Acetivibrio cellulolyticus CD2: one gene and its partner. The protein of the gene in region 1 interacts with the protein of each later gene in a pairwise test. Links are inferred from orthologs where the notes say so. Each region holds a gene or a part of one and is shown on either strand. Other genes may lie near its edges. The genes, in order: ftsZ and ACECE_RS0225825.

Region 1 (14,985 bases):
TCACTTTTAGAAAGAGCCCTATTATAGATGCCGATAATCACGTCAGTTACCCCCTTCTTTTCAGTATTTTCTCCAACCTCTATATAATCTGGTTTAAAGCCTATCAACATACCGTTATCTTTTCCAAGTGATGTAAATGGAATAAGCCTGAACCTTGAAAACCAGCTGGAATCCGAGACAATCCTAGTTACACATACCAGGTCATTCTCTTTTGACTCTTCAAAGATATTCTGTATCTCTTGAGGCAAAATACTTTTTATTGCATTAAATTCAACTACAACTACAGGCACATGCGTCAGCGGATCATACAAAGCATTACCGGTATCCACTAATGCAGACAGGTCTATTGCTCCATTCTCAAATGCAACTTTTAGAGGTATAAGCAGCCTATCCCTCACCAATCTGCCCTGTATGATATCCCAGAATATTTTAACTATGATTCCCGCTGTAGCAATTCCTAAAAGCATCACAGTCCACTTCGAATTCCAGTAAACATAGAAAAACCCATTTCTCACAAAACCTCCGCTCTGGTTAAAATAGAGGAAGGCAAAACCTGCTCCTGCAAAAATGAATGTAGATATATAAAAAATCGCCAGCGTCTTGAAAAATGCACCAAACCGTTCGAATGAAAAGGCAATTGCAACAATTGCAAATGATAGAGCAATTTTAGCAATTGTAGTATAATACCCCTTCAAGCTTGGAAAAACAACCAGGATTGCAACATAAAGAGCTCCAACTGTGGCACCTAGAAATAGCCTCAAATGGGATATTTTATTTTTAGAAAATTTAGCAGTCATTAGAAGAATCAAATAGTTCATTACTATGTTTTCAAGTAAAAGTACATCAAGAAATATCTCCACTCTTTTCCCCCCTGTAAGTAAGAAATGGCTTACCCTTTGTTAACCTGCTTCAAGTAACATAAAACCTCAACTAATTGCATACCTTATTAACTTATATGCATAAGCATGTATTTTTATTATTAATTATACAAATTAATTAACATATAATTTGTCAAAACCTCACTGCAGAAAAATTTTTCGTATGACAAAAATCTAGTGCTTTTTAACGTTAAAAAATAAAAACCTCGGGGCAGCGAGTCCCTCAGTTTTTCACTCTTTCATTTCACTTAAAGAGGCTAAATGGAAAAAGCCCTAAAGCATATCAAATATGCTCTAGGGCCTTTGTAATAAAACCTATTTAGGTATTATACACAACACTTATTTAAATCTATTCCTTCTAAGGAAAGTTGGAATTTCCAGTTCATCTGAAACAGGCTGAGGCTCTGGAATTTTCTCTGTAGTTCTAGTACTTGTCACAGCAACTTTCTCAACAACTTTTTCAGTTTTTCTTAAAACCGGAACCTTGTCAAATCCGGTCGCTATAACGGTAATTAAAAGTTCATCCTTCAAATTCTCGTCAATAACCGCACCAAAGATAATATTTGCATCAGGATCTGCTGATTTTTGCACAAGTTCTGCAGCAGTATTAACTTCAAAAAGTCCAAGGTCAGGTCCACCAGTAATATTTAAAAGAACCCCGCGAGCACCTTCAATTGAAGTTTCAAGCAAAGGACTTAGGATAGCCTGTTTTGCAGCCTCTTCCGCTCTATTTTCCCCTGATGCTCTTCCAATACCCATATGTGCCAAACCAGTATCCAGCATAATAGTCTTAACATCTGCAAAGTCAAGATTTACAAGTCCTGGTACTGCAATCAGGTCGGATATACCCTGTACACCCTGTCTTAATATGTCATCTGCAATTCTGAAGGCATCCACTATAGAAGTCTTCTTTTCTGCAACCTGAAGTAGCCTGTCGTTTGGTATTGTAACTAATGTATCAACTACTCCTTTGAGAGTCTCAACGCCTCTCTCCGCATGCTGCATTCTTTTTCTTCCTTCAAACATAAACGGCTTAGTTACAACGCCAACTGTAAGTATTCCCATTTCCTTTGCTACCGAAGCAACTACAGGAGCTGCTCCTGTTCCTGTTCCGCCACCCATACCGGCAGTAACGAAAACCATATCAGCACCCTTTATAGACTGTGCTATTTCATCCTTGCTTTCATTTGCAGCTTTTTCTCCAATTTCAGGGTTTGCACCTGCTCCAAGACCTTTTGTAAGCTTGTCCCCTATCTGGATTTTAGTATTTGCCTTTGACAAAAATAAAGCCTGTTTATCAGTATTTACAGCTACAAATTCAACCCCACGAAGTCCTGCAGTTATCATTCTATTTACAGCATTGTTACCGCCACCGCCAACACCTATAACCCTTATCTGGGCAAATTGTTCAAGATCAATATCAAATTCCAACAATGTAAGTCCCCCTCCTTATTCTTTTGTAATAACACAACACTAATAGACAAAATCTGTTCCCGAAATATCCTGTATAACATTTATAGTAATTTTCATCAGTTACAGTTATATTTACATTTGTCAATCCTATTCTCTCAATATTTAATAATATATTAATATTTGGATTTGTGCAAGGATGTTTTTAATAAGTTTAAAACCTTTAGCAAAACTTGCAGGCTAAAGATTTATACGTCAATTATAAACTAAGTCCATACCATTGTACAACGAAAAAAAGAACTAAAATGTTAAAACAAACCATTAAAAAGATTTGCTAATTTTCTAAAGAATCCACCAGTATTTTTTCCCTTATTCTTTTTTTGCTTTTTGACTTCACAACCTGTATTGCTTGCACCAAACCTATTTACAATATATTTTGCAGTCCCAACCGATATTAAAAATTCAGGCTTTGTTACATTTGAAACATTATATGATGCCACTCTAACAGGCAAATCAAACACTTCATACGCAAGCTGCATATTTCCATCAATATAGGAAATACCTCCGCCCGACAAGACAATGCCCTTGCCAAAGCCTTCCAAAACATTAGCCTCTTTAAGTTGTTCCCTGCAAATTGAAAAAATCTCATGCACTCTTGCTTCGATTATTTCAATTACTTCTGAAACCTTTATGTTTATCTTTCTATTCTCATTTATCTCATTTACAGTAATCTCATGGTCATTCTTAATCAAAGATGTAAGAGCAAGCTCATATTCCCGCTTAAGCTTTTCCGCCTCCTGATGAGGAATTCTCAGCCCTATGGAAATATCATTGGAAATATGGTCTCCACCGACAGGAATTGCATCATAAAAGACCAAACGCTTATTCTTGATAACAGATACATTGGTAATACTGCCGCCAATGTCAATAAGTATAACTCCCATCTCTTTTTCTTCCGGAGTAAGCACAATTTCTGCAGAAGCCAAAGCTTCCACAACAAAACCGTTTACTCTTAAGCCAGCCTTTTCCATACTCTTTAATATATTCTGAACAAAAGTAATCTTTCCTGCAATTACATCTGCCTCGACTTCCAGCTTAACACCTGACATGCCTACAGGGTCGACTATTTCATCATAACCGTCTACGATATACTGTATCGGTATAACATCTATAACCTGACGGTCTTCAGGCAACTTTACCTTCTCCGCACTTTGTAAAACGTTCTCAACGTCATCTAAGGAAATTTCCTTGTCTTCACTGGAAATATTCACGCTGCTCCTATTATGTATGATACTGGCGTGCATTCCCATTATATTCACATATGCAGAATCGATTTCCATATTTGCAAGTGCCTGAGCTCTTTCAATACAATTCCTAATCGAAACTGCTGTACTTTCTATATCAACAATTATACCTTTCTTTACGCCATTACATGGCTCCATAGCCTTTCCCAAAACTTCCATCTCACCAGTTTTGCTGGCTCTGGCAATCAATGTGCATATTTTTGAAGATCCTATATCGACGCAACCAATTATATTTCCCACTTATGTGAACCTCCCGTAATTAAAAACATGAACCCGCAGGGTACAGCTTTATATCACCAGTAAAATTTTCATTTAAATTAACTCACAATAAAGATAATTTTTTACTTAACTTTCAGTATTATTTATTATATTATCTTTTTTTGAAAGTTTATTCAATAGTATTCTACGAATAATTGCAAAATTCAAGAATAATCTATTTCCAAAAGCAAATACCGCAGCAAGATATAACTGTATTCCAAGTTTATCACCTATGTAAGCCAATATCGCAGCTAATATAGCATTTCCGAAAAAGCCGGTAAGAAATACACTCAAATTGAACTTTTTTTGAAGTGTTGCTAATACGCCTCCAAATACTGAATCCAACGCTGCCAGTATTGCAATAGCTACATAATTCGAATATGCTGCGGGGATGTCATATGGGATAAAAATCCCTAAAACTATACCAATAATCAAACCAAGCAAAGGTAACATAATATGTCCTCCTATTTATCTGGAATAAAATTAGGTCTATTGCCTGTTGTAAAATCCAGATACCCTTTATCCGTTTCTTGAAGTTTATTGAAGAAAACTTCTCTTAGAAAACTCAACCTGTAGCTTCCAACCTCTTTATAATTCCCAAGGTTGACCTTAACCCTTGAGTCCAGTGAAATACATATGTTGTCCAAATCGGAAACATCAATATAATTCACATGTTTCAAAATTGCTTTGCTGCTATCATATACTTTGTCATTGTCAACCTTTTTAATCTCTTCAATAACCATCTTGAATTTGTTGAATTTCTTTTTATCTTCCGCATTTACAGCTTGTCCCAATTCACAATTATCAAGGTCTAACCCCTGTATACGGAGTAATCTGTACTTCGAAACATCTTTTTTCGAGTCCAGTATATACCCTTCTGCATCGATAAGCAAGTTTGAATCCGAATATGGGATAATAGCAATAGGCTCTCTCTCTGTAACATTTATATTAACTCCATTAGGAAAACCCAATTTAACAAAAACCTTCTTTATATAAGGACGATTTTGCTCTATACTTTTCTCCGATTGGATTGACCTAAACAGTACTATACTTTTAAAATCAAGCCCATTTGTCCTAAACCAGTTATTTCCCATTATTAAATTGGATACTTCAGTTATTTCATTATCATTATAATGATTATTGCCAGAAACTTCAATCCATTTAATATTAAATAAAGGAGACAGCGCAAGGAGCACTAAAGTTGCAGCACTTAAAACAGTTAGCAGAAGAAATCTTACGAACTTTAATGCTCTTTTTCGCTTTTTTTTAGTTTTTCTTTTGTACTTCCCTCTTATTTCCTTTTGTGAACCGCTCTCACCATCAATATATTTTTCTTTCAAAGCACTAACCCCTTTATTCTTCTCTCAAAATTAAGGCTCCGACTTTGGACAGTTTATCTTCAATATTCTCATATCCTCTGTCAATATGCTTGATGCCACTGATAACTGTCGTGCCTTCAGCTACAAGGCCGGCCAATACCAGAGCAGCTCCTCCTCTTAAGTCTCTTGCAGTTACTGTTGCTCCTGTAAGTTCCTTTACACCTTTTATCACCGCAAGACGTCCTTCAAGTTTTATATTCGCTCCCATTCTCATAAGTTCTTCAACATGCTTATATCTGTTTTCAAAAATCGTCTCAACAAAAATACTTGTTCCACGTGCTATAGAAAGCAATGAAATGAACTGTGATTGCATATCCGTTGGAAATCCCGGATAAGGCAAAGTTCTTATTATATCAATTGACCTGGGTCTTGTTGGACCCGAAATATGCATTGTAGTTTTTTTTGTGTTAATTCGGCAGCCACATTCTCTTAAGTAACTAATAACAGGTATTATATGTTCTGCCGAAACATTCTTAAGAGTAATATCTCCACCGGTAATCCCAGCGGCGACTAAATATGTACCAGCAACTATTCTGTCAGCAATTACATTATGCTCAACGTTGTTTAACCTTTTGCTGCTTCCTCTTATCCTGATAATGCTAGTACCTGCACCTGTCACATCAACGCCCATACTGTTAAGAAACTTTTGGAGATCTACAATCTCCGGCTCCCTCGCTGCATGCCGAATAATTGTATCTCCTTCAGCAAACACAGCAGCTAACATTATATTCTCAGTAGCCCCTACACTTGGAAAATCAAGCTGTATATCTGCACCTTTAAGTTTTTCCGCCTCACAGTATATAAAACCATGAAGAGCGTCGTGCACCTTGACTCCCATCTTCCTTATTGCCTTCAAATGCAAGTCTATGGGTCTTGGTCCTATTTCACACCCACCTGAGTGTGAAAACTTATTGGCACATTGTGTTTTATCTACAACATTCTATCACTTAAAAAATAACGTATCAATTATTTTTTTTAGGAAATACTTTCCTATAAAATATTTGTACATAATATAACCCTTTATGTTATAATGTAAAAATATTAAATCACAGGAATACTGAAGTTATAACTTTAGCTTTGTTTTCAGCTATTCCTTAGAATCAGGGGCTGTCATGAATCTAAGACTTACTTTTACAATACTAATAACAAAAATACTGATTTTTATCCTTAGAATATTTAAAAGCGGAGGTACAACGCTTCCAGGTAAAATCGCCAGAAAGCTCTATCCAGATGTAATTAAGGTTATTTCTAAAGATTTTAAAATTATAATGGTCACAGGAACAAATGGTAAGACAACAACTACCAGGATAATCGGTGAAATTCTTAAAGTAAATGGCAAGGATTATATTACAAACAAGTCAGGAGCGAATCTCTTTGGTGGAATTGTTACCACTTTTATTGACTCCGTTAATCTCAAAGGCAGGGGAAAGGCACCTATAGCCCTTATAGAAGTCGATGAAGCAGCTTTCAATGTCGTTGCCAACTATGTAGATCCTGACGTTCTTGTGGTTACAAACTTTTTTAGAGACCAGTTGGACCGATATGGTGAATTATATTCTACATTAAATAATGTAAGATCGGGAATTCAAAAGTCAAGTAAGACAAAGCTTATTTTAAATGCAGATGATTCTTTATGTGCTTCTTTAGGAAAGGATACTGATAAGGAAGTAACTTATTACGGGTTCGCAAGCGAAGCGTATGAGGCTAAAGAAAAACTGGTTAACTCTGATGCTATGTTCTGCATTTACTGCAAGACCAGATATGACTATGAAAGTCATGTATACGGGCACCTTGGCAGCTTTGCGTGCAGTTCGTGCGGTTACCGCCATCCTGATACCCAGATAACCTGTGTTAAAGTTGATGAACTCAACAGTTCCTATTCAAATGTATTATTCTCAGTAGTCTCTGACAAAAGTACGGATAAGAACGAAATTTTGCAGGCTAAAATCAACCTTCCTGGACTTTATAACATATATAATGCACTGGCAGCTGCCGCCTGCGGAACTGTATTGGGTTTACCTGCCGGTAACCTCGTCGAAGCTCTGGAAAACTTTGAATGCGGCTTTGGCAGAATGGAGACTATTACAACTAACGGTAAAACCATAAAGATTATATTGGTTAAAAACCCGACAGGATTTAATCAGGTTTTGAGTTTTCTTTTAACCGAAGAGAAAAATATGCAGATTGCGTTTCTTATAAATGATAAACTTGCAGACGGAACAGATATTTCCTGGCTGTGGGACGTTGATTTTGAAAAGCTTGAAGAGGCTCAAAAGATAATTGACAACTTTTATGTATCCGGAATAAGAGCCGAAGATATGGCTGTCAGGCTCAAATATGCCGGTATTTACAGCAACAAAATTCAAATAGTAAAAGACTATGAAGAGCTCCTTGAAAAAGGACTTTCGAATACTAAAAACGGGCATAGCTTTTATATTCTCCCAACTTATACAGCCATGCTTGATATGAGAAAACTTCTCAAGAAAAAATATGGATTAAAGGAGTTTTGGAAATAGTTATGTATGAGCTAAATATATGTCACCTATACCCTGATTTATTAAATCTCTACGGAGACAGGGGAAATATCATCGCCTTAAAGAGACGCGCACAATGGAGAGGAATTAACGTTACTATATCTGATATCAGTATGGGTGACGAGTTTAATGCCGAAAACTTTGATATTGTATTTCTTGGCGGCGGTCAGGACTATGAACAGGAAATAATCCAGGATGATGTGCTAAATCAAAAGGGAAATGAAATTAAAAACGCCATACAAAATAACAAGATATTCCTTGCTATTTGCGGAGGGTATCAATTACTTGGCAACTACTACAAAACCTGGGACGGAAAAGAAATTGAGTTCTTAAAAGCACTTGACCTGTGGACTATTGGCGGTAAAGAAAGAATGATAGGTAACTTTTGCTTTGAGTGCGAATTTCTTAAGTCAGAGAACTACGATGGCAAAATTGTAGGGTTTGAAAACCATTCAGGAAGAACTTATCTCGGTCCAGATGTCAAACCCCTCGGGAGAATTGTAAAAGGTAATGGAAATAATGGTGAGGACGGTTTTGAAGGAGCAACCTATAAAAATGTGTTTTGCTCATATTCACACGGAAGCTTGCTCCCTAAAAATCCGATATTTACAGATCACCTGATTTCACTTGCTTTGAAACAAAAATACAAGGATTTTGTATCTCTACAGAAGCTAAATGATGAATTTGAGGAACTTGCTCACAACACCATGATTCAAAGAATAGTAGGATAGTGCCTTATTTTACCCAAAAAGGCCCAGGTTGCATGAGCAATTAGTGCGGCAAACCCTGGGCAAAATCATGTTATGGATATAAGTATTTATATTTCCTGCCTTTTAAAAGTTACGACACTTAGAATTATAAGCACAATAACCAAAGCTGCTGTTACGATAAAAGGTATCAATGCCTCACTTGCCTGATTTACTCCTAACAGGATATTTGTACTAAGTTCGCTTAGTTTTCCGGGCGTATACTTTCCTATCTTTGGAATAAATGCAATCAGTGGGATAGCTAATAGACCTATAATACCTATTACTCCAGCCATCATATGTGTTTTGGTTATAGTGCTTGCAAAAACAGTAATTGATATAATAAATACACCGTAAAGCCAAAATATTAGAAAGCTAACCCATAAATTTTCGTGATAAAAAGTCGGAAAAAGCAGGTATGTGTAATATACGCAAGCTCCTACAGATACTATAAACGATAAAGTATAAAAAGTTACAGCTGCAGTAAACTTGCTGACAATAAACTGAGTTCTCGATACCCGTTTTGTAAGCACAAGGATCATAGATCCTCTAACTCTTTCATCAACAATCACGCCCATAAAGGATAGTACCATAACAAAAAGACACATAGAATTAAAATTTTTGAAAAACTGGGCATATGAATCTGTAAATTTGGGTTCAGGAAGCACTATATTAATATTACCTCCCGCCATCTTAAGTATCTCGTTAATATATTTTGCACTTAAGGGACTTGAAAAAGCAACTAACAAAAAAATTGAAGGAATTATAAATATCTTCTGTGTTTTAATTATTTCCTTTAATTCTTTTATAAAGAACGTAAAACCTGTCACGATTTGCTCACCACCTTTAAGAATATATCCTCAAGTGAAGGCTCGAGGATCATAAATTTCTTTAGCCTAACCTTTTTCTCTGTCAATAATGCAGTCATATTTATTTGCGCATCGCTAAGGTTATTTACCAAAACTTTAACTTTTCCTCTTTCAGGTATTTCCGTACTATCTACCCATTTTTGCTTTGAAAGCAAAGATAAAAATTCGTTAAAGTTCTCCGACTCATCTGCTTCAATCTCAATTCCCTGCCTCGAATATTTTTGCCGTAAGTTTGGTATAGTGTCTTCAATAAGCATTTTTCCTTTGTCCAGTATTACAACCCTATCACATATCCTCTCAACGTCAGAGAGGATATGCGTGGAAAAAAAGACCGTAACCCTTCCTGCCAATTTTCCAATTATGTCCATTACATCCTTTCTGCCTATAGGATCTAAAGCAGACGTGGGCTCATCAAGGAATATTACCTTTGGATCATTTATAAGCGCCTGGGCAATTCCTAACCTTTGCTTCATACCTCTTGAAAAACCCTTTATCTTTTTATTCACTTCTTCAAGCCCAACCAGTTCAATTAAATTATCAACCCTATCATTCAACACTTTTTTATCGATAGAGAAAAGATTTCCGCAAAAATACAAAAATTCTTTCGGCTTCATCCAATCATAAAACGAAGGTACATCTGGAAGGAAGCCAATATCCATACGGTTTTTAAGACTTCCGAAGGTAACATCCCTACCATAGAGCTTTATATCACCGGATGTTGGCTTTGATAGACCAAGCAGCATTTTTATAGTTGTCGTCTTTCCTGCTCCGTTAGGACCTAAGAAACCATATATCGATCCTTCCGGCACTCTTAGGTCAAGCCCGTCAACTGCACTAAAGCTATTGAATCTTTTAGTAAGTTTATTGGTCTCAACTGCAAGCATTATTCATCATCTCCTCTGGCCAAAAGGTAAATTATCGGCCCAAGCATATTGATAAAAAGTATGATTGCTCCCCATATCCATTTGTTACCAAACCTCACCTTTTTTCTCTTCACCAGATCTACCATTGCTACAATTATAAGTGTCCAGTTTATTAGCAAAAACGGAATAATAAATGGTAGCGCTTCTTTAAATTCAGTCATAAAACTATTCTCCTTTCGTTCTTTTATGAATTTTTCTTACAAAAAACAAATAGAATATTAAGGGCTCAGGAAAACGTATAAGACCAATAATTCCCCAGAACCAATGCTTCGCATTTCTCTTTCTGGCATCAATAAAAAGCCATGTTGCCTGCGTCAGTAGTATTGCTGCCACCAAAATATAAGAATACACCGGCATTCCATATATTTTCGTATTTAAAGCATTTAAAATTTCCATTAATTATTCACCCTTCCAAAATGGTGTTTAAACCATACTAAAACGCTTATTGGAATAGTTACAAATGCTGCTGCCTGTAAAGACATAAATAACGTGATATTTAAAAATAATATGCCTGATGAAACGCTCAATACAGTAACAGCAACAATCAAAAACACTAATAGCTCAATATTCTTCCAATACCTTTTCTTTTCTTCAACCTGCGAAACCAATAATTTAAAATTCCCTATTCCAGGCTTGTTTACAGGTAGATTGTCATCTACATAATTCAATGTGTCTTTCATTTCCTGAATGATTTTTTCATCCTCATTCCCCATCATATCCCAACTCCTTTCTCAGAACTTTTAACCCATTGTGAATTCTTGATTTCACAGTTCCTAGAGGTATAGACATTTTATTTGCAATTTCCTCATAGGAAAATCCATAGTAGTGCTTTAGCAATAGTGGCAGCCGTGTAATATCATCCAGCCTTGCCAAAGCGTCCAGAATACGGTTTATGGAATCATCATCACTATAAATGCCTATTTCGATTTTTTCCTCCAGTACCTTTTCACTTTGGTCCATGTACCTGTTCTCAACTTTTTTCTTCCTTAGATAGTCAACATATATATTCTGTGCAATAGTTATAAGCCACGTGGAAAACTTTGACTTCTTTTCATCATAAAATTCTATCTTTACAATAGCCCTAACCATCGTTTCCTGAACCAGATCTTCAGAAAGTGATTTGTCAAATGTAAACTTATACAGGTACTTATACACAATTTCGTAGTTGTCATATAACAACTCAGCTAAAGCATTCTGGTCTCCTTTTCGTACCTTTTTTAAAAGTTGTTCGTCCATTTGCCCTACCTCATTATTCTGTTTTATAAAACAATCTTTATTTATTTTATATTGATAATACGTTTTATATCGGCAAAAAGTTCACTATAAAAAACTAACTTTCTTACCAAACTAAAAAAGAGTACCCTGTGTTAAAATCCAGGGTACCCTTTCTTTAAGCTTAAAATGCTGAAAATATAATTAGCTGTTTATCTGCATATTATTTGTAACTTGCAGAAGTTTTATTAAAGTGTTTTCCTACGATAACTATATCTTCCATATTGACAGCACCATCTTTGTTTAAATCGCTACCAGCTCTATATTTATCGCTACCTTTTACTGTATTGTATGATTTGCAAACAAACATTATGTCAGCCATATTTATAGAATTATCTTGAACTCCATTAATTTCAACATCTCCAACCCACATCATAACTGGTGAACTTTGAGTTGAAATACTAGTATTGCCTGTAACAACAACACCTTTAATTTCTCTTGCCAAATAGTTTTGCTTTGTAATCTTCAACGTATATCCTTCTGCATTTTCAGGCACACCCGATATTTCAAAATATCCATTAACTGATTCAGCTTTCAAACCTGTTCCAACTATTTCAACTACAAAACCAGACTCTATCTCTCCAGCCTTTTCTTGCTGATAAATAAAGTCGGACTTGATATATCCTGATACAGTATTTGTATTACTGCTATCAACAAGCTTCAAGAGACCAAATGCTTCAGTATTCTTATAGCCAACTCCTGTTGCATCACTCCAGTTTGACATTCCCTCTCTTATTCCATCAGCATTTGAATCGTCATTTACCTGCAGATCAAACCCCATAATATATCCGGAATTTCCGCTAATTGTGTTAAATGGAATTGCAGCTTCTACAAGATATCCACTTACAGCATCTCCATCATAAACAGCCTTTGTCACTGTAATAAAGTCATCTTGAACACAATTGCCTCCAAAGGATTGTTTGTTGTTGAAGTTAACCCTGTATTGAGCATCATCGGATTCGTATTCTGAAGTCCTGCCATTGTTTTCATCAACGAAGAACTCAATTGAATCCTGTTCCCATGGGTTCTCGCTTACATCGCTTAATGATGTATCTGCTACTTCTGCCAAAACATACAGATAATTTTCGTCCCACATAGTCTTGACACTAGCTTTGGCAGGTGCTGTTCCCTGTGTAACAATATCTGTAGAAATCTTATTTGCACTAGCCCAGGCACTGTCAATTTCACCGTCAACTGCTGGTGTTCCTTTAATAGCTTCAGTATATTCCGGATTCACCATGCTTAATACTCCATAACCAGAAGTATCACTGTCCTGAGTATTCTTTATATCGTTCCAGCTCACAAGCTCAACTTTTTCGCCCTCACCAAAGTTTAACCTTACATCAAAGCCAACTTTATCTGATGGAGCATTTGTGAAAGGCATGTAAATTTCGAACATATAATATCCGTCTTCCTGCTTCACAACCGCATTAGTTGTGCCTGTAATTTCACCAGAACTTGTAATACTGAAGGATTTATCTTCTGCTTCATTTCTTTCATCCTTACTATTGTCTTCATCAACAAAGAACTCAGCTTTTGAAGGAGTACCTTTCACCTTTAAATAAGCATATAACCCCTTATCATCCCAGAGAGTTTTACAGTTTCCTCTTACCTGTCCGTTTAAGTCCTTAATATCAATACCCTTTGCTATATTCCATACATTCTCTTCCACTCCGTCAACAGAAGGAGTTCCTTTAAACGTCATAGCATGATTTACAAATACAGGAAGTTTGCTAGCATCTACAAATCCCCAGTATGCATATTTAGCTTTACCTTCCTTGTTAAAAAGTAACGGTGCATCTATTCTTCCGCCATCTACAAAATAGTTCAGCCATGTCATATCATCTTTTAAACCCCAGAAAGTCACACCTTTGATTTTATCAGGGTACTGTGAATCAAGTTCTTTTAACATTTCTGCAAGATCTTTAAATTTGTACGCCTGTCTGATTAACTGCTCTTCAGTTATAGGTGCATCAGCCTCAGTAAAGCTCTTATATACTGTCATATCCAATTCTGTAATTTCAACTTCAAGTCCTAAATCAAGGTAACCTTTAAGTGTTTCCCTTATACCTTCAACAGAACCAAAATCTATACCAATATGACATTGGTAGCCTACTCCATCTATCTTAGTTTTTTCCTTTAATTCTTTCACAAGTTCAAGAATTGCTTCCCTCTTAAGAGGATTCTCTTCATTGTTGTAATCATTGTAGTAAAGCTTTACTTTACCTTCAAGCCCAGCATCAACAAGCGCTCCATACGCATATTCAAACGCCTTTTCTAAATAATCATCACCTATAATCTGTCTCCATTTTGAGTCTCTAAGTCCATAGGGCTGACTATCTCCGATAGCTTCATTTACAACATCCCAAACTTCAACCTTATCACCATAATGCTTAATTAATGTTTCAATATGTGTCTTCAATCTCTCCAAAAGAACATCTCTTGTTACAGTTTCACCTTTGTCATCAACAAATATCCAATTTGGCACTGCCTGATGCCAGCACAAAGTATGGCCTCTCAGGCGCATCCCGTTTTCCTGTGTAAACTCAACAAATCGATCTCCTTTATCAAGGCTAAAGCTACCTTCTATTGGCTGCATTGAAACAGGTTTCATATCATTTTCTGCTGTAATACTGTTAAAATGCTTTTTAATAAGATCTGACTGGAGTTTATTATCAAATGCTGAAGATGGTACAGCAACCCCAATTGGGAAATAATCTGCAAAAACATCCTTCAATGAAGGAATATCTGTTTCAATACCTTTATCATCAACAGGCGAACCAGTTATCAGTACATCATCAATGCCGATATCCATTGTTGCATTACCTGACTCAACATAGATGAATAGCTGCTCAACATCTCCTGTATAATTTACAGTATACGTTCCTTTAAGCTCTACCCATGTACCAACAGGTACAGCATTATCCACAGCTAATGTGGTATAAACAGGATCTCCATCTGAATCAGAGCAAACTGACACCCTAATTTGCTGTGTTTCTTTTGTTGTCTGGTAAACCCACATGGACATATCAATTACCTGACCTTTTGTAACTTTACCCTTCAGATCAAATCTTGCTCCCTGCCATGTATCTGCCCTTCCAGTAACCAGAAGACTATTAATACCGTCATGTGCTGTAGATTCATTAATCGAAAGAGTTGCATCTTTACCTGTACCCTGAGCAGCCCATCCGTCAAAGGTTCCTTCAAATCCTGCATCACATATTATTGGAGAAGCATCATTTGACTTTACTTTTCCTGCTATAACGACATCATCTACATAAAAATCAAAACCAAGTTTAGGCGATTCCACATAGAAAGTCAGCGCCATAGGTGTACCTGTATATGTGTAGGTATAAAACCCTTCTAATCTTGTCCATTCCCCGCTTGGGACACTAAGATTTTCTGCTACTGT
Region 2 (15,025 bases), on another replicon or contig:
GAGGAATGGCTTTGAAGTGGTAGGTGAGGCAGAAAATGGTTTGGTTGCCGTGAATAAATATAAGGAGATAAATCCAGATATTGTAACTATGGATATAACAATGCCTATTTGTGATGGAATAAAAGCTGTGCAAATGATAAAGGAATTTGATCCCAATGCAAAAATAGTTATGATCTCCTCAATGGGTCAGGAATGTTTTGTTAAAGAAGCTATTATATCAGGAGCTAAGGGTTTTATAGTTAAGCCATTTAAGGAAGAATATGTTGTTGAAACCCTGTCAAAGCTCTAAAAGTTTAATTATATTTATAGTCAAAATAACCCTCTTTTTTATGAAAGACCGCAATTTAAATACTAATATAACTGAGGTGATATGAATTGGCAGATAATATGGACCGTGAGCCAATGCTGGAAATGTTTATTTTTGAAACATATCAGTTGATTGATCAACTAGAACAGTTGCTTCTAAACTGTGAGAAGGAAAGTGGCTTTGAAGATTCGATTAATGAAATTTTCAGAATTATGCATACGATCAAGGGTTCAGCAGCAATGATGTTATTTGACAATATCTCAACTCTGGCTCACTCTATGGAAGACTTGTTCTTTTACCTGCGCGAAGAGCATCCAAAGAATGTTGAATCATCTAAAGTAATAGATACAGTATTTGAATGCGTTGATTTCATAAAGGGTGAAACTTCAAAGATTGAAAATGGTTTTGTGTCCGATGGAAATTCGGATGCGCTAAAATCAAAAGTTACTGAATATCTTGAATATCTAAAGGAATCGAATCCTTCCGCAAACAATTCCAGATATGGATCTCAGAAAAGTAAAAAGGATACAGAGACTTTAGATAAGAAATATTATGTCGCTTCAAGTAAAAGTTCAAAAAGTCCTATGAATAATAAGTATGAGGCTGTTTTTTTCTTTGAAGACGGATGTGAGATGGAAAACATAAGGGCTTTTTCGGTTATACATGATTTGGAGGAAATAGCGGAAGTTATCAGTTATGTTCCGGATGATGTAATGGAAAGTAATGAAAGTGTCCAGGTGATAAGAAATGAAGGGTTTAAAATCGTTTTTAAGACTGATTTAGGGATTGATGCTATTAAACAGCGACTTTATCAGACAGTCCTTTTAAAGGAATTACAGGTGTTTCTGACAGATGATTCTTTAGATGGTTTTGAAATCGAAAACAATAAAGATGATTATATTGATCAGGAAAGGGTAACTTCGAGTTCCCAAAAGCTGAAAAACATATTGCTTGAAGATATTAGCGAGATTCAATCACCCGAAGACGATAAAAAGCTGGAAAAAAGCCTTAATGAAAAAGAGAATGCAAAATCAACCGGAAAGCAAAGTGTAATAAGTGTAAATATTGGCAAGTTGGACTTGCTTATGGATCTGGTTGGTGAGTTAGTTATATCTGAAGCAATGGTTACACAAAATCCAGATTTAGCTGGGCTGGAGTTGAACAACTTTAGCAAGGCGGCAAGACAGCTTAATAAAATAACCACTGAGCTTCAGGATATAGTCATGTCAATACGTATGGTGCCTTTGTCAATGACTTTTCAAAAAATGAACAGAATTGTAAGAGATATGAGCAAAAAGCTTGATAAATCGGTTGAGCTTGAAATAATCGGAGAGGAAACAGAAGTTGATAAGAATATAATAGAACGATTAACTGATCCTTTAATACATTTAATAAGAAATTCAATAGACCATGGAATTGAAAAGGCGGACCAGAGGATCCAGAAAGGTAAGTCACCTACAGGTAAATTGGTTTTAGAAGCCAAAAATGCAGGTGGAGAAGTTTTGATAATTGTTAAAGATGACGGAAAGGGTTTGGATAAAGAGAAAATTCTGCAAAGAGCAAGAACAAATGGTCTTATATTTAAGCCTGAATCGGAACTATCTGATAAAGAAATATATTCCTTCATCTTCCTACCGGGTTTTTCAACAAAAGAAAACGTTACAGAGTTTTCGGGCCGTGGAGTTGGAATGGATATAGTTACAAAAAATATTGAAACGGTAGGAGGAACAGTAAATATAAACAGCGCTCCAGATGAAGGCACAACATTTTCCATAAAGTTTCCGCTGACACTTGCAATTATAGATGGGATGATAATAGAAGTAGGATGCAATAAGTATACTATTCCTATGGTATCAATATTAGAGTCTTTCAGAGTCGCTAATGAGGCAGTAATTGAAGATGAACAGGGAAATGAAATGATAATGGTAAGAGGCGAATGCTACCCAGTTCTTAGGCTACATAGACATTATCATATTGATACTTCAGTGAAAGAATTTACAGAGGGAATAATGATTATGGTAGAAAATGGGGATAAAAGAATTTGTATTTTTTCGGATGCACTTTTAGGAGAACAGCAGGTTGTTGTGAAAGCACTGCCTAAATACATCAAAAAGGTAAAAGGTATAGCAGGTTGTACTCTTTTAGGTGATGGGGACATAAGTCTGATATTTGACATGGATGAACTTATCGGTTAACAGCACAAAAACATTCTTTAAATTTAGTTTTAGAGTTTTTCATCTACGACATTATACATTTTAGGGTAAAGTTTAATTCTGATAATAAACAAAAAATGGAGGTTTGAGGAAATGGCGGATGTATTGGATGAACTGCATGAAATTGTAGAAGATACGCAAAAAGGTAGATTCTTGACCTTTGTAATAGGAAAAGAAGTTTATGGAATTGAGATAAAATATGTTACTGAAATAATTAATATTCAGAAGATAACGGAGGTACCTGAACTTCCCGACTACATCAAAGGTATTATCAACCTTAGAGGAAAGATAATTCCAGTACTTGATGTCAGGGTGAGGTTCAAGAAGGAACCAAAAGAATATAATGACAGAACATGTATTATAGTTGTTGACATAGCTGATATTTCGGTAGGACTTATTGTTGATAGCGTTGCAGAGGTGACGACGATAACAGAAAATGACATTGTACCTCCACCTGATGCAAATACGGGTTTTAACAACAAGTATATTAAAGGTATAGGAAAAATCGGCGATGAAGTAAAGCTTTTGCTAGATTGCAGCAAACTTCTCAGCGATGAGGATTGTGAGAGCTTAATAAAGATTTCTTAAATGTTTGCAAAGGATTTCATGATTCTAAAATAAATTATAAATGGTGAGAACTATGCTAACTATTACGGATAAAGAGTTTATACAGCTTTCTGAGTATATTAAGGCAAATTATGGTATTAACCTTAGTGATAAAAAAAAGGCTCTTGTTGTCGGAAGACTCCAAAATATCTTAATGGAAAAAAGTTTTGAAAGTTTTTCGCAGTATATAGAATATGTAATGAAAGATAAAACAGGTGAAGCAGTTAAAACACTTATAAGTAAGATTACAACAAATCACACTTACTTTATGAGGGAATCTGAACACTTCCAATATTTCAAAAACGTTGCGCTAAAATACTGGTACGAAAAGCTAAAGAACTCAAAGGACTTAAGAATATGGAGTGCAGGTTGTTCGTCCGGTGAAGAACCTTATACTCTTGCTATGATTATTGCAGACTTTTTTGGTAATGAGAAATCACTTTGGGATACAAAAATACTGGCAACAGATATATCATCAAGAGTATTGAGTGAGGCACAAAATGGTGTTTATTCTAATGAAAGTTTGGAAGCTGTGCCTAAAATATGGAGGAATCAATATTTTCAAAGGTTTGATAATCAGAACAGTATTGTTGTTGACAGCATTAAGAACGAGGTTATTTTTAGAACATTTAACCTTATGAATACAACCCTTCCATTCAAGAAAAAGTTTCATGTAATATTTTGCAGGAATGTAATGATTTATTTTGATTCTGAAACTAAAAGAGAGTTAATAAACAGGTTCTATGAACAGACTGAATATGGAGGTTATCTCTTTATTGGTCACTCTGAATCACTAAACCGTGAAGAAACAAAATTTAAATATATAATGCCTGCAGTATATAGAAAGGAATAGTTAACATGGAGCTTAAAAAAACAAATATTAAAAGGAAAATTAAAGTTTTAATAGTTGACGACTCCATTCTTTTTAGGGAAACGCTGGCAAAAGGAATCGGTCAGGATGCTGCAATTGAAGTCGTTGGAACTGCAGCTGACCCATACAGTGCAAGAGATAAAATAATAGAATATGAGCCAGACGTTATGACTCTTGATGTTGAGATGCCTAAGATGAGTGGAATTGAGTTTTTAAGGCGTTTAATGCCTCAATACCCTATTCCTGTTGTGGTTGTAAGTGCTGTAAGTGATAATGTATTTAATGCTTTAAATGCAGGTGCTGTTGACTTTGTAACAAAACCTAATGTGAGTAGCCAGATGAGTATGCAATCTTTTATAAACGAGCTCATTATAAAAGTAAAAATTGCTTCAACCGCCAAAGTTGGGCGCTGGAAGTTTGAAGCTCCGATAAACAGAGAGTTAACACGAAGTGATAGGCAGCAAACTGATAAGATACTTGCCATAGGTGCTTCAACTGGTGGAACAGAAGCAATATACAGTGTTTTAAAGTCCATGCCCAAAGATATTCCGGGAACGGTTATAGTACAACATATGCCACCGGTTTTTACCAGGATGTATTCGGAAAGACTTAATAATTCATGCTTAATGGAAGTAAAGGAAGCGGAAACCGGAGATAGGGTTTTACCTGGAAGAGTCCTTATTGCACCGGGTGACTTTCAGATGAGACTTAAAAAGGTAGGAAATATTTATATGGTTGAGTGCTTTAAAGGTGAAAAGGTAAATGGTCACTGTCCTTCAGTAGATGTTTTGTTTGAATCCGTTGCAAGGGTCGCAGGGAGAAATGCTGTAGGAGTAATACTTACAGGCATGGGAGGCGATGGCGCAAAAGGACTGCTAGCTATGAGAAAAAGTGGTGCGCGGACGATAGGACAGGATGAACAAAGCTGCGTTGTATATGGAATGCCTCGTGTGGCGTATGAAATAGGCGCAGTTGAAAAGCAGGTTACATTGGATTCAGTTTCAAATACGATATTTTCAATGCTTTAAGGAATAACCGAAATATTACTTTGAATTTTTCAGCATTCCTAAGCATATCACAGGGATTATTTTGTTCCGCTGCGATATGCTTAACTTTTTTAAATTGTTTTTTTCTTCGACAATACTCTAGAAAGGCGGCTGAAGAAACCTCCTTTGTTTCTTTCACGCCATAATCCCAAAGAACGGTCTACATTTTCAAAGTGCTTGTCCAGTTTACTTTCAATTTTTCTTATATTGTTTTCCATGCAAGCTCCGAGTTCAAGCTTTGTTTTAGTAAGCTCCCTGTTTATCTGATCCCTGGCATCAGCCACTTCATTAGAAAAGCTTAGAGTAAGGCGTTCACCAAATTCATTGAAAAAATTTTTAATATCTATAATGTTTTCACTCGATTCAACAGGAGTCATAGAGGTGAACCCGTTTTCTGATACAACAGGTGGAGGCTCATTTATGACGCTTTCGCACTCAAGTATTTTTTTAATTGCCTTAATTTCAAGACCATCATCCCGCATAGTCTTTATCTGAAACATTACATTGGCATATTCGGGTGTGTAATAACGCCTGCCTCTGCTATCCTTTGGGATGTTCATATTGAACTCCTTTTCATAATACCTTAAAGCGTGGTCGGTTATTCCAAGACGCTCACTTAATTCAGTAATGGTATACCTGTCTTTAAGAATTTCCACTTAAGACTCCCTCCAGTTTATTAATTGTAATGATGAAATAAACATCGAAACAATATTCCATCTACTCCTTAATTAAAAGCTTCAGACATGTTTAAATATACTTATCACGGCGCTTATGTAGCCTTGTATAAGTTGGAAAGCAAATACTATGATAGCACTATTATGAAATAGTGTAAATAACTTGATGATTATTTACGCAATATTTCCAGAGAGTTATTTATATCCTTTGGAATGGGCGCAACAAGTTGAAGATTTTTTTTAGTTAGGGGATGAATAAATTCCACTTTGTAGGAATGAAGTGCTTGTCTTTCAATAATATTAAGCTCTGGATGGAATTCTAAGTTTTGGGTAATAGAGTTCTCATTACTGGAAATGCTGTTTCCTATTTCATAATATATATCATCACCATCCGTACGACTCATGAGTTCTGGGGTTTGGGAAATATCTAAAAATGGGTATAGGGTATCGCCTATAAGTGGATGACCAATAGCCTGGCAATGTACTCTTATCTGATGAGTCCTTCCTGTCTCCAGACGGAATTTTAATAGTGAGGTATTGTTAAGAACTTCCAGCGTTTCGAAATGAGTTACAGATCTATCTCCTGACAGAGATACATGCCTTAACATAATACTACCCTCTTTGCGTTCTATGGGCAGATCAATGGTACCCCTTGTATTCTTAAGAATTCCGTAAACGATTCCGATATATTCCTTAACAAACGTTTTTGTATTCATTTGGCGTATTAGTGACTCCTGAGAAAAAGAGTTTTTGGCAAATATAATAATGCCTGAAGTATTCCTGTCAAGCCTTATTACAGGACGGATTTTTTTGGCTACACCACTTTTTTGAAGGTGGTATGCTACAGCGTTAGCAAGAGTACCATCAGGGTGGGAACAGGTGGGGTGAACGACAATATCGGGAGCTTTGTTTATAACAATAAGACAATCGTCCTCATAGATAATATCTATGGGGAGGTCTTGCGGAACTAAACCTTCCAGCTCTTCATCATATTCAATTTCGACTTCGATAACGTCGCCGCTTTTAACAACAGCGTTGACAAATACAGGTTGTTTGTTGCATAGTATCTTGCTTTGGTATTTGAGCTTTTTTATCAATCGTTCGGAAATATCCAGCTTGCTTTTTAATATGTATTTTACAGCTTTGCCGTTGTCATTATTATCAGCGGTATATTTTATAATCAAGTTTAATCACCCCGTTAATAATATTATAGCATTGTGCATTATTCAAGTCCTAATTAGGCAAATTGATTTTTATATAGTATTTGCTTATAATGCAATGTATTAGTATAATGAAATAAGAAAATTCATGTATTGGATGGTGTATTTTTTTGAATCATAACTCAGACGAAGATAAAAAAGGGATATATTTGTATCCTGACAGGAATGAGTCGATTACATTAAATCTTATTCGAGAGAGTGAACCTTATCATAATTACTGGGATAAAAGTGAAGGTAAAATACTTGATATCGCAATAAAAAGAATTAAGCAATTAGGGTTGGATGGCACTATGCTTGATGCTGGATGTGGTATGGGACGATTGACTTTAAAGTTTGGTAAATACTTCAGAGAAATACATGCTTGCGAGCCAGATACAGAACGTTATAGCGTTTTTTGCAAAAATATAAACAAGTGGGATATGTCTCATAAGGTAAAGCCATATTTGGGTGGCGCTGAAAAATTGGAATTTAGCGAATACTTTGACATAATTATTTGTAGTCATGTTATTCAGCATATTCAGGAAGATATTGCGGAGAAAATGATGGCCTCATTTGGAAGAATGCTAAAGGAAAATGGCTTATTGTTTATTACAACAACGCATTCTCTTGAAGATAGGGTAGTATTTTGTGAAAGTTATATGAGTCAGAGTGGAGAGCGTATTGAGACAGAAATTAGTCAGGAAAGATTTAATAACTTAAATAATGAGGCGGGAATACTGCCTATCAAGTTTTTTGCATGTGATAATATTAAAGAGCTTATTGAGAAGCATGGTTTTGATATGATTGACTTTAGAGTATATCACAATAGCACAAGTAGCAAACTTTTAGACAGTATTTTTGGTATAGATTCTTTGATAAATTTAAATAGTGGTTTGAGGAAGCGCTACGGGAGGGATTTGTTTGTCTGGGCAAGAAAAACAACAAAATGACATACTAAATAAAGAATTGATTGATGCACAAATAATCTTTCTGCAAAGTGCAAATATTAACTTCAGACTCACAGATAAAGAAAAAATCGAGAATAAGCTGAAAAAGTTTTTTTGCGATCCCACATGGAAAAACGAAAGTAATTATAGTAACTGTTTTGAAGATTACAAAAATATACTTTTTAAAAATAACTTGAACCCACATAACTTGATAAAACTTAGATTAGGGTGTTTTAAATTTTCTATTGAGTATTTTCAAGCTAACAAAAAAATGAAAAAGTAAATAAAAAAGAGGATAAGAGTTTTCAAAATATAAACGAAGTATATAAAAGAGTGTATGAAGTAGAGATTTTTGCCTTTATTTATCCCGATTTAGATATTATTAACCTGCTTTATAGTATTCCAATTAAAAAGATATCAATAGATGAGTTTATATTTGTTCGAAAGGTAATCCAGTTTGATAAAAAGCCAATAACTTTAATAAATAAAGATTTTTTTAAAGAAGAAAATAAAGAAGAAAAGTATACTTTTTCTGATTTTTCTGAAATATCTAAAAAAATTTATATAATATTTATGGAAATATCAGAGTATAAAAAGTTCGGAAATAAATACATAATGTCAAATCGCGCTAAGTCAAAGTTTGCTTTAGAAAAAGAAGAGTATTACAAGCAGGCCTTTGAAGAGATAAAAAAATTTAGTTTGATGATGATAGAGGTTAGAGACTTAGAGGGAATTGATAAATGTGATTTGCATTCAGAAGATTTCATGAAAAAGTTCTCTAGGAAAATATACGGATTGATGGTTTGTGATGAGGGGTGGCGTTTTGTGCCTTTGCAATGTTCATCAAGTGCTCTTGAGAAGTGTTTTTGTTCAAGAGATTATTTTTGTGTTTTTGCATCTAATGTAGGAGTGTTGGAGATAAATTTAATAGAATCTGATAATTATAAAAAGTATAATGCTTCACAGAAGAAGATTGGAGAAGTATTTAACGATAAGGATACGATAAAATTATTAGAACCAGCAAATTATGCAGGTTTGAATAGTGGAGCATTGCTTGCAATGGAGAGAGCGACAATGTTGCATGTAATTATTGGAGCAAACATGACAAAAGATTATTGCAAAGCAAAATTGGGTGATAGGAAGATAATCTGTAACAGAAGAAAGATGATTGAAGCAATTGATTTGGTTATGAATATAAATATAAGCGAGATGTCTACCTTAACTGATATGATAATGGACAAGCTTGGAATATACAAATATGTTGAAAGGGTAAAGGAAAGATTAGATCTGGAAGAAGATGATAATATGATAATTTATCAGAAAAGTATTAATAGTTTTATGAAATTACTGACTCTTGTTGGCTTGATTATTGCTTTTTTTAGCTTGGTTGTTTCTTTACTTAGTGCGGATATGATAAGAGACAAATTGATTGAATGTTTGAGCTATATTACATCAAGTAAATAGTATTCAACAAAGTATGGCAATAAAATCAAAGGTAGAATTTGTATTAAGAAAAGTCAAAATAGCCCATAAATGATTGGACGAACTAAGACAAAATTCAATAGAACATTGAAATGGAGGATTTGTTAAGTTCGTGGCGAATTATAAATACAGTTTAGTCATAAGCTTTTATTTTTGCTTTAAATGGATATTGAAATATAAAAAAATATGTTAATATAAAATACAGTTTTGTGAAAAGTAAACTGAAATGTGAGGAAAAATAATGATATCTAGGATTGCAGATTATTTAGCAAGTGAGTTTAATATATGTGATAAAGTGCTTGAAATTACAAAGGATGCTGAGAAGATAATTTCACTTGAGTTTCAAAAGATTGACCGGGTGAAGGAATATAACCAGTTAAAAGTAATAAGGGCAATGCAGGTAAATAATTTAAGTGACACTCATTTTCCGGGTACGACGGGATATGGTTATGATGATAAGGGCAGAGATGTTTTAGATGACGTATACAGAGATGTGTTTAAGGCTGAAGATGCGCTTGTGAGACATCAGATAGTGTCTGGAACTCATGCTCTTGCTCTGTGCCTGTCTGGAATTCTAAGGCCGGGTGATGAACTCCTTTGTGCAACAGGTAAGCCTTATGATACGTTAGAAGAGGTTATAGGCATAAGAGGAGAAGGCGGAGGATCACTTAAAGAATTTGGAGTTACATATTCACAGGTTGAGCTTTTGGAAAACGGTAAGCCTGATTTGGAGGCAATTGGGAAGAGCATAAATGATAGAACCAGAATGGTACTTGTTCAAAGATCAAGAGGCTATGCATGGAGACAGTCACTCTTGATTGAGGATATTGAAAGGACTATAAAGTTTATAAAAGGCATTAAAAATGATATAGTTGTAATGGTTGATAACTGTTACGGAGAGTTTGTTGAGGAACGCGAACCCATAGAAGCAGGTGCTGATCTGGCTGCGGGATCACTCATAAAAAACCCCGGGGGCGGACTTGCTCAAACCGGAGGTTATATAGTTGGAAGGAAAGATTGTGTAAGTAAAGCAGCATACAGGCTTACTACACCTGGTCTTGGGAAAAAGGTAGGTTCATCTTTAGGGCACAACAGGTTAATGTTTCAAGGACTTTTCATGGCACCTCATGTTGTAGGCGAAAGTTTGAAAGGGGCAGTGCTTTGTTCTGCGGTTATGAAAAGCCTTGGTTTCGAAACCAGTCCAGGTATAAGTGATGTTCGCGGCGATATTATCCAAGCGGTGAAGTTTAATAATCCGGACAGCCTTATAGCATTCTGTCAAGGTATTCAGAAAGGTTCTCCTGTAGATTCGTATGTTACTCCAGAACCGTGGGACATGCCCGGATATGATAGTCCTGTCATAATGGCGGCAGGTGCATTTATTCAGGGATCTTCTATCGAACTCAGTGCCGATGCACCAATAAAGCCTCCATACATTGCATATATGCAGGGAGGTCTTGTGTACGAGCATGTTAAGCTTGGTATTATGATAGCCATTCAGAAGATGCTTGATAAAAAGCTGATTTGAGGAAATTGCTAAGCAGAAGTCGTGAAATAGATAACCAACTATAAGATAGGAGGGAGCAATATGGCTGAAATTGAGAAGTCTGTCACTACAAGAAGGATAAAGCTTGGAAGTATTTTGATAGTATTGTTTTTGCTGTTATATATCCCTTCTGTGATATTTTGGGTTTATGGTAAGAATGTAAGTACTGATATTGTAAGAATGGGTGAAATTGAGGACTCTGTAAGTATAGATGCTGTTATAGTCAGGGATGAGGTTGTTTTGAATTCACCTGTAGGAGGAAAATGTATCAAGGAAATAAACGAGGGTGAAAAGGTAAAGTCTAATGCAAGGATAGCTACGGTGCTTAACGGTTCTTCAGAAAAGCTTCTCCAAGAATTAAAGCAGCTGGATTTGAGAATAATAGATGCACAGGAGAAAAGAAATGAGAATTTGGAACTTTTCTCAGACGACTTAGAGAAGATTGAAAATGAAATTGAGGAAAAACTGAAGCAGGTAATCTTGCTTGGCAATACTAATGAATTATCGGAAATTGAAGGAATAAAAAAGGAAGTTGATGAATTAATTCAAAAGAAGGCTGCGATTGCAGGGGGATTAAGCTCACCAGATGCACATATAAAATCACTTCTGGATGAAAAAAAATCTTTGCAGCAAAGAATAAGTGCGAATACAAAGGACATTACTACATCCACGTCGGGTGTGGTTTCCTATATGGTTGATGGCTATGAAGGTATACTAACTCCTGACAAGATAAGTGATTATACATTAGATGATATTGACAATATTGAAGTAAAAGGAACCCAAAAGGATATTGAAGAATTGGGTGTGGAAGCAAACAAACCCTTTGCAAAGCTCATAACAGGCATCGAATACTATCTGGTAATGCCTGTCGATACCAAAAAGGCAAATGGATTTAAGGTGGACAATGTTATAAACATAAGACTAAACGAATTTGATAAGGTCATTAAGGGAGATGTCTTTTTTAGGTCTAATAATCTTAATGGAAAGAGCATACTTGCAGTGAAGGTAAGCAATGCACTTAGTGAAACTGCCGCTTTAAGAAAGGTAAACATTGATTTGATAAAGAGTCAATACAGCGGCTTTAAGGTACCTTTGCGAAGCCTGACTAATGTAGACCTTGACAAAAAGATTGCAGAGCTTTGCTTGGTAAAGGCAAACCACGCAAGGTTTGTAAAAGTGAAAATTGTCGGTAAAAACGAAGAATTTGCAATAGTCGAAAATGCGGATTTGGCAGGAGAGTACAGTGTTAGCTTGTATTCTAGTTATATAGTTAATCCGGTTAATATTGAGGAAGGGCAGACAATAAACTGATGAACGAGGATTTTGAATATATAAAAAAGAACCTGGACATTATCAGGGGAAAAGTTGAAAGAGCTGCAATTAAGAGCGGAAGAAAGCTGGAGGATATCACAATAATTGGAGTATCCAAAACAGTTGAACCTGAAAAGATTATTAGGGCAATTGATGAGGGAATAACTGAATTAGGTGAAAATAGGGTTCAGGAATTGACAGAAAAGTACGATATTATTAATAGGAGTTGTAATTGGCATTTAATTGGACATCTGCAAACAAATAAGGTAAAATATGTTGTGGATAAAGTAAAAATGATCCATTCAGTTGATAGATATGATCTTGCTCTTGAAATTCATAACAGGGCTAAAAAGATTGGAAAAGTAGTCGATATATTGGTGCAAGTCAATATTTCCGGTGAGAAATCAAAATTTGGAGTTTCTCCTGATGGCGCTTTAGAACTAATCAAACAGATAGTTACGCTGGAAAACGTAAGGGTTAGAGGGTTTATGACAATGGCCCCTTTTGCATCAAATCCTGAAAAAGTAAGAAATGTTTTTTCGGGTTTGAGAAAATTGTCTATTGACATTGAAAAGGAAAATATTAATAATATAGTTATAGATTATCTTTCCATGGGTATGAGTAATGATTATGAAATTGCAATTGAAGAAGGTGCGAATTTAGTGAGGATAGGTACTGCATTGTTTGGACAAAGGCAGTATCTTTAGATATGTTTTATAAAAGTATTTTACAAAAGATAAACAGGAGGTAATTTAGTATGTCAAAATTATTTAACAAGGTTCTCAATTTTGTTGGTTGGGAGACTGAAGAAGACGAAGAAGAGTTAATTGAAAAAGAAGAGGAACTTAAGGAAGAGACTGAAAAGCCACAATTTATTCAGACAATAAACAAAAGGCCTTCTCCAGGAAAGGTTGTGAACATTCATTCTTCAACACAGTTTAAAGTTGTTGTTGTGCAGCCGGAAAATTTTAATGATGCACAAGACATCTGTGATCATTTGAAGAATAAGAAGCCTATAGTTATCAACCTTGAAGGACTTGAAAAGGATCTTGCTCAAAGAATTATAGATTTCTTAAGTGGAGCTGTTTATTCTCTCGATGGAGCAATTCAAAAAGTTTCTAATGAGATATTTATTATTGCTCCGTATAATGTTGACATTATGGGAGATTTTAAAGGAGAGATAGCAAATAAGACAGCTTTCCCATGGGCAAAATAATGGAGGATTTAGATGTATACTCTTATAAAAGCACTTGATACATTACTTTATGTAATAGAAATGGCATTAGTTATACGTGCTGTTTTATCGTGGATTCCAAACTTATCAAGAGAGAATCCGTTTGTTAATCTTTTGAATCAGGTTACCGAACCGGTTTTGAATCCAATTAGATCGTTGATTGAAAAGTCTTCTTTTGGTAGGAATTCAATGATAGATTTATCACCTTTGATTGCTTTTTTGATTATCGAAGTGTTAAGAAGGATATTGTGGGGTCTATAGCATACATAAGTTAAGTATTAACTTATCTAGGTAGTGCATTCTATTACAATAGATATTGGACGTTTGAATATGAATAGGGAAGAAATACTAAAAAGGATTTCAAAAAGTGAAGATAAACTGGTTGTAGCAAAAGTACTTGACAAGTTATTGTTATCTGAAAAGACTAACAAATTGGCGATTACGGATTTTTTGGACCCACACCTTCAAAGTGTTGTGTCAAAGTGTTTGGAATCTAATAATGTCGGTAATTATTTGTTTTATGGAGGCTATGATGGGGCAGAGAGGGCTGTAGTGGCTTTCTGCCCCAGTAATATGCCATTGATTCAGGAGCCGGAGTTAGCCGGCCTTTTTAAAGTTCTGAAGATAAGTTTAATGCATAGAGAAAATATGACTCACAGAGATTACCTTGGTTCTTTGATGGGATTGGGAATTAAAAGGGAGAAAATTGGTGATATTCTTGTTAAGGACGAACACTCTCTGGTAGTTGCACTAAATGATATTGCAGATTTCATCAGGCACAACTTGGATAAAGTAGGCAATGTAAAAGTTGAAGTTGAATATTTGGATGTAGAAAGCCTTAATACTTATGAGCAAAAAGTTAAGGAGATCCGAACGACAGTAGCATCCCTGCGGCTTGATTCTGTTGCAAGTGCAGGATTTGGAATGTCGAGAAGTAAAATTGCCGACTTTATAAAAGCAGAGAAGGTCAATCTAAACTGGGAAACCACTCCAAGCTTGACTAAATTGGTTAAAGAGGGAGATTTGATTTCTATCAGAGGGAAAGGCAGAGTTGTACTGCAAGAAATAGGTAAGACCACTAGAAAAGACAGAATAAGTGTATGCTTAAAGAAATTTATATAAAGAGGTGTTTGGAATGAATTATACTCCTAATGATTTACAAAACCTTACTTTTAAAAAGAGTGCAGTTGGCGGGTATAAGGAAGATATGGTCAATGAAGTGCTGGATAAAATTATTGAGGACTATACCGGCTATATACACGAAAACAGGGAACTTAAGGATAAGTTGGAGGCCTTGAATCAGGCTATTCAGCACTATAAAAGTATCGAAGAATCCCTGCAGAACACTTTGATAGTTGCGCAGCAAACCAGCGAAGATATTAAAAAGAACGGATACCAGAAAGCTGAAAATATAGTTAAAGAAGCGGAAATTAAGGCACTTAAAATAATTAGCGATGCAAACCAGGAAGTTGTAAAGATAAAGTATGAATATGAAGATACAAAAAAGAAGCTGCATATTTATAAGAGTAAGGCAGAGTCACTGCTGCATTCTCAACTTGAAGTGTTAAGATCAATAATTGATGACCATG

What was found.
Region 2: the proteins of ftsZ (region 1) and ACECE_RS0225825 interact in binary tests that used the Bacillus subtilis proteins (3 or more experiments, as listed by UniProt). The link is inferred for Acetivibrio cellulolyticus CD2 from one-to-one orthologs.

The regions. Positions count from the first base shown.
Region 1 is NZ_JH556651.1:78,096-93,080, reverse strand. The notes cover bases 266-3,118. They hold ftsZ (cell division protein FtsZ), read right to left. Parts: upstream 2,313-3,118; coding sequence 1,218-2,312; downstream 266-1,217. Other genes in these bases: ftsA (cell division protein FtsA), read right to left, coding at 2,597-3,118; spoIIGA (sigma-E processing peptidase SpoIIGA), read right to left, coding at 266-860. Also shown: more of spoIIGA, read right to left, coding at 1-265; more of ftsA, read right to left, coding at 3,119-3,832; ACECE_RS0200370 (small basic family protein), read right to left, coding at 3,938-4,303; ACECE_RS0200365 (cell division protein FtsQ/DivIB), read right to left, coding at 4,315-5,190; ACECE_RS0200355 (MurT ligase domain-containing protein), read left to right, coding at 6,342-7,745; ACECE_RS0200350 (type 1 glutamine amidotransferase), read left to right, coding at 7,748-8,494; ACECE_RS0200345 (ABC transporter permease), read right to left, coding at 8,581-9,339; ACECE_RS0200340 (ABC transporter ATP-binding protein), read right to left, coding at 9,336-10,262; ACECE_RS0200335 (PLDc N-terminal domain-containing protein), read right to left, coding at 10,262-10,462; ACECE_RS0200330 (hypothetical protein), read right to left, coding at 10,467-10,697; ACECE_RS0200325 (DUF5345 family protein), read right to left, coding at 10,697-11,017; RNA polymerase sigma factor SigY, read right to left, coding at 11,004-11,537; ACECE_RS0200315 (endo-1,4-beta-xylanase), read right to left, coding at 11,737-14,985. UniProt on the Bacillus subtilis protein: Essential cell division protein that forms a contractile ring structure (Z ring) at the future cell division site. The regulation of the ring assembly controls the timing and the location of cell division.
Region 2 is NZ_JH556659.1:1,310,668-1,325,692, forward strand. Bases 11,796-14,688 are described here. They hold ACECE_RS0225825 (cell division protein SepF), read left to right. Parts: upstream 11,796-12,959; coding sequence 12,960-13,418; downstream 13,419-14,688. Other genes in these bases: ACECE_RS0225815 (HlyD family efflux transporter periplasmic adaptor subunit), read left to right, coding at 11,796-12,202; ACECE_RS0225820 (YggS family pyridoxal phosphate-dependent enzyme), read left to right, coding at 12,202-12,909; ACECE_RS0225830 (YggT family protein), read left to right, coding at 13,431-13,697; ACECE_RS0225835 (YlmH family RNA-binding protein), read left to right, coding at 13,767-14,558; ACECE_RS0225840 (DivIVA domain-containing protein), read left to right, coding at 14,572-14,688. Also shown: ACECE_RS0225760 (response regulator), read left to right, coding at 1-289; ACECE_RS0225765 (chemotaxis protein CheA), read left to right, coding at 376-2,502; ACECE_RS0225770 (chemotaxis protein CheW), read left to right, coding at 2,614-3,108; ACECE_RS0225775 (CheR family methyltransferase), read left to right, coding at 3,161-3,979; ACECE_RS0225780 (protein-glutamate methylesterase/protein-glutamine glutaminase), read left to right, coding at 3,985-5,025; ACECE_RS0225785 (MerR family transcriptional regulator), read right to left, coding at 5,115-5,699; ACECE_RS0225790 (RluA family pseudouridine synthase), read right to left, coding at 5,888-6,901; ACECE_RS0225795 (class I SAM-dependent methyltransferase), read left to right, coding at 7,048-7,866; ACECE_RS0225800 (hypothetical protein), read left to right, coding at 7,838-8,146; ACECE_RS0225805 (hypothetical protein), read left to right, coding at 8,197-9,327; ACECE_RS0225810 (methionine gamma-lyase family protein), read left to right, coding at 9,587-10,873; more of ACECE_RS0225815, read left to right, coding at 10,934-11,795; more of ACECE_RS0225840, read left to right, coding at 14,689-15,025. UniProt on the Bacillus subtilis protein: Cell division protein that is part of the divisome complex and is recruited early to the Z-ring. Probably stimulates Z-ring formation, perhaps through the cross-linking of FtsZ protofilaments. Its function overlaps with FtsA.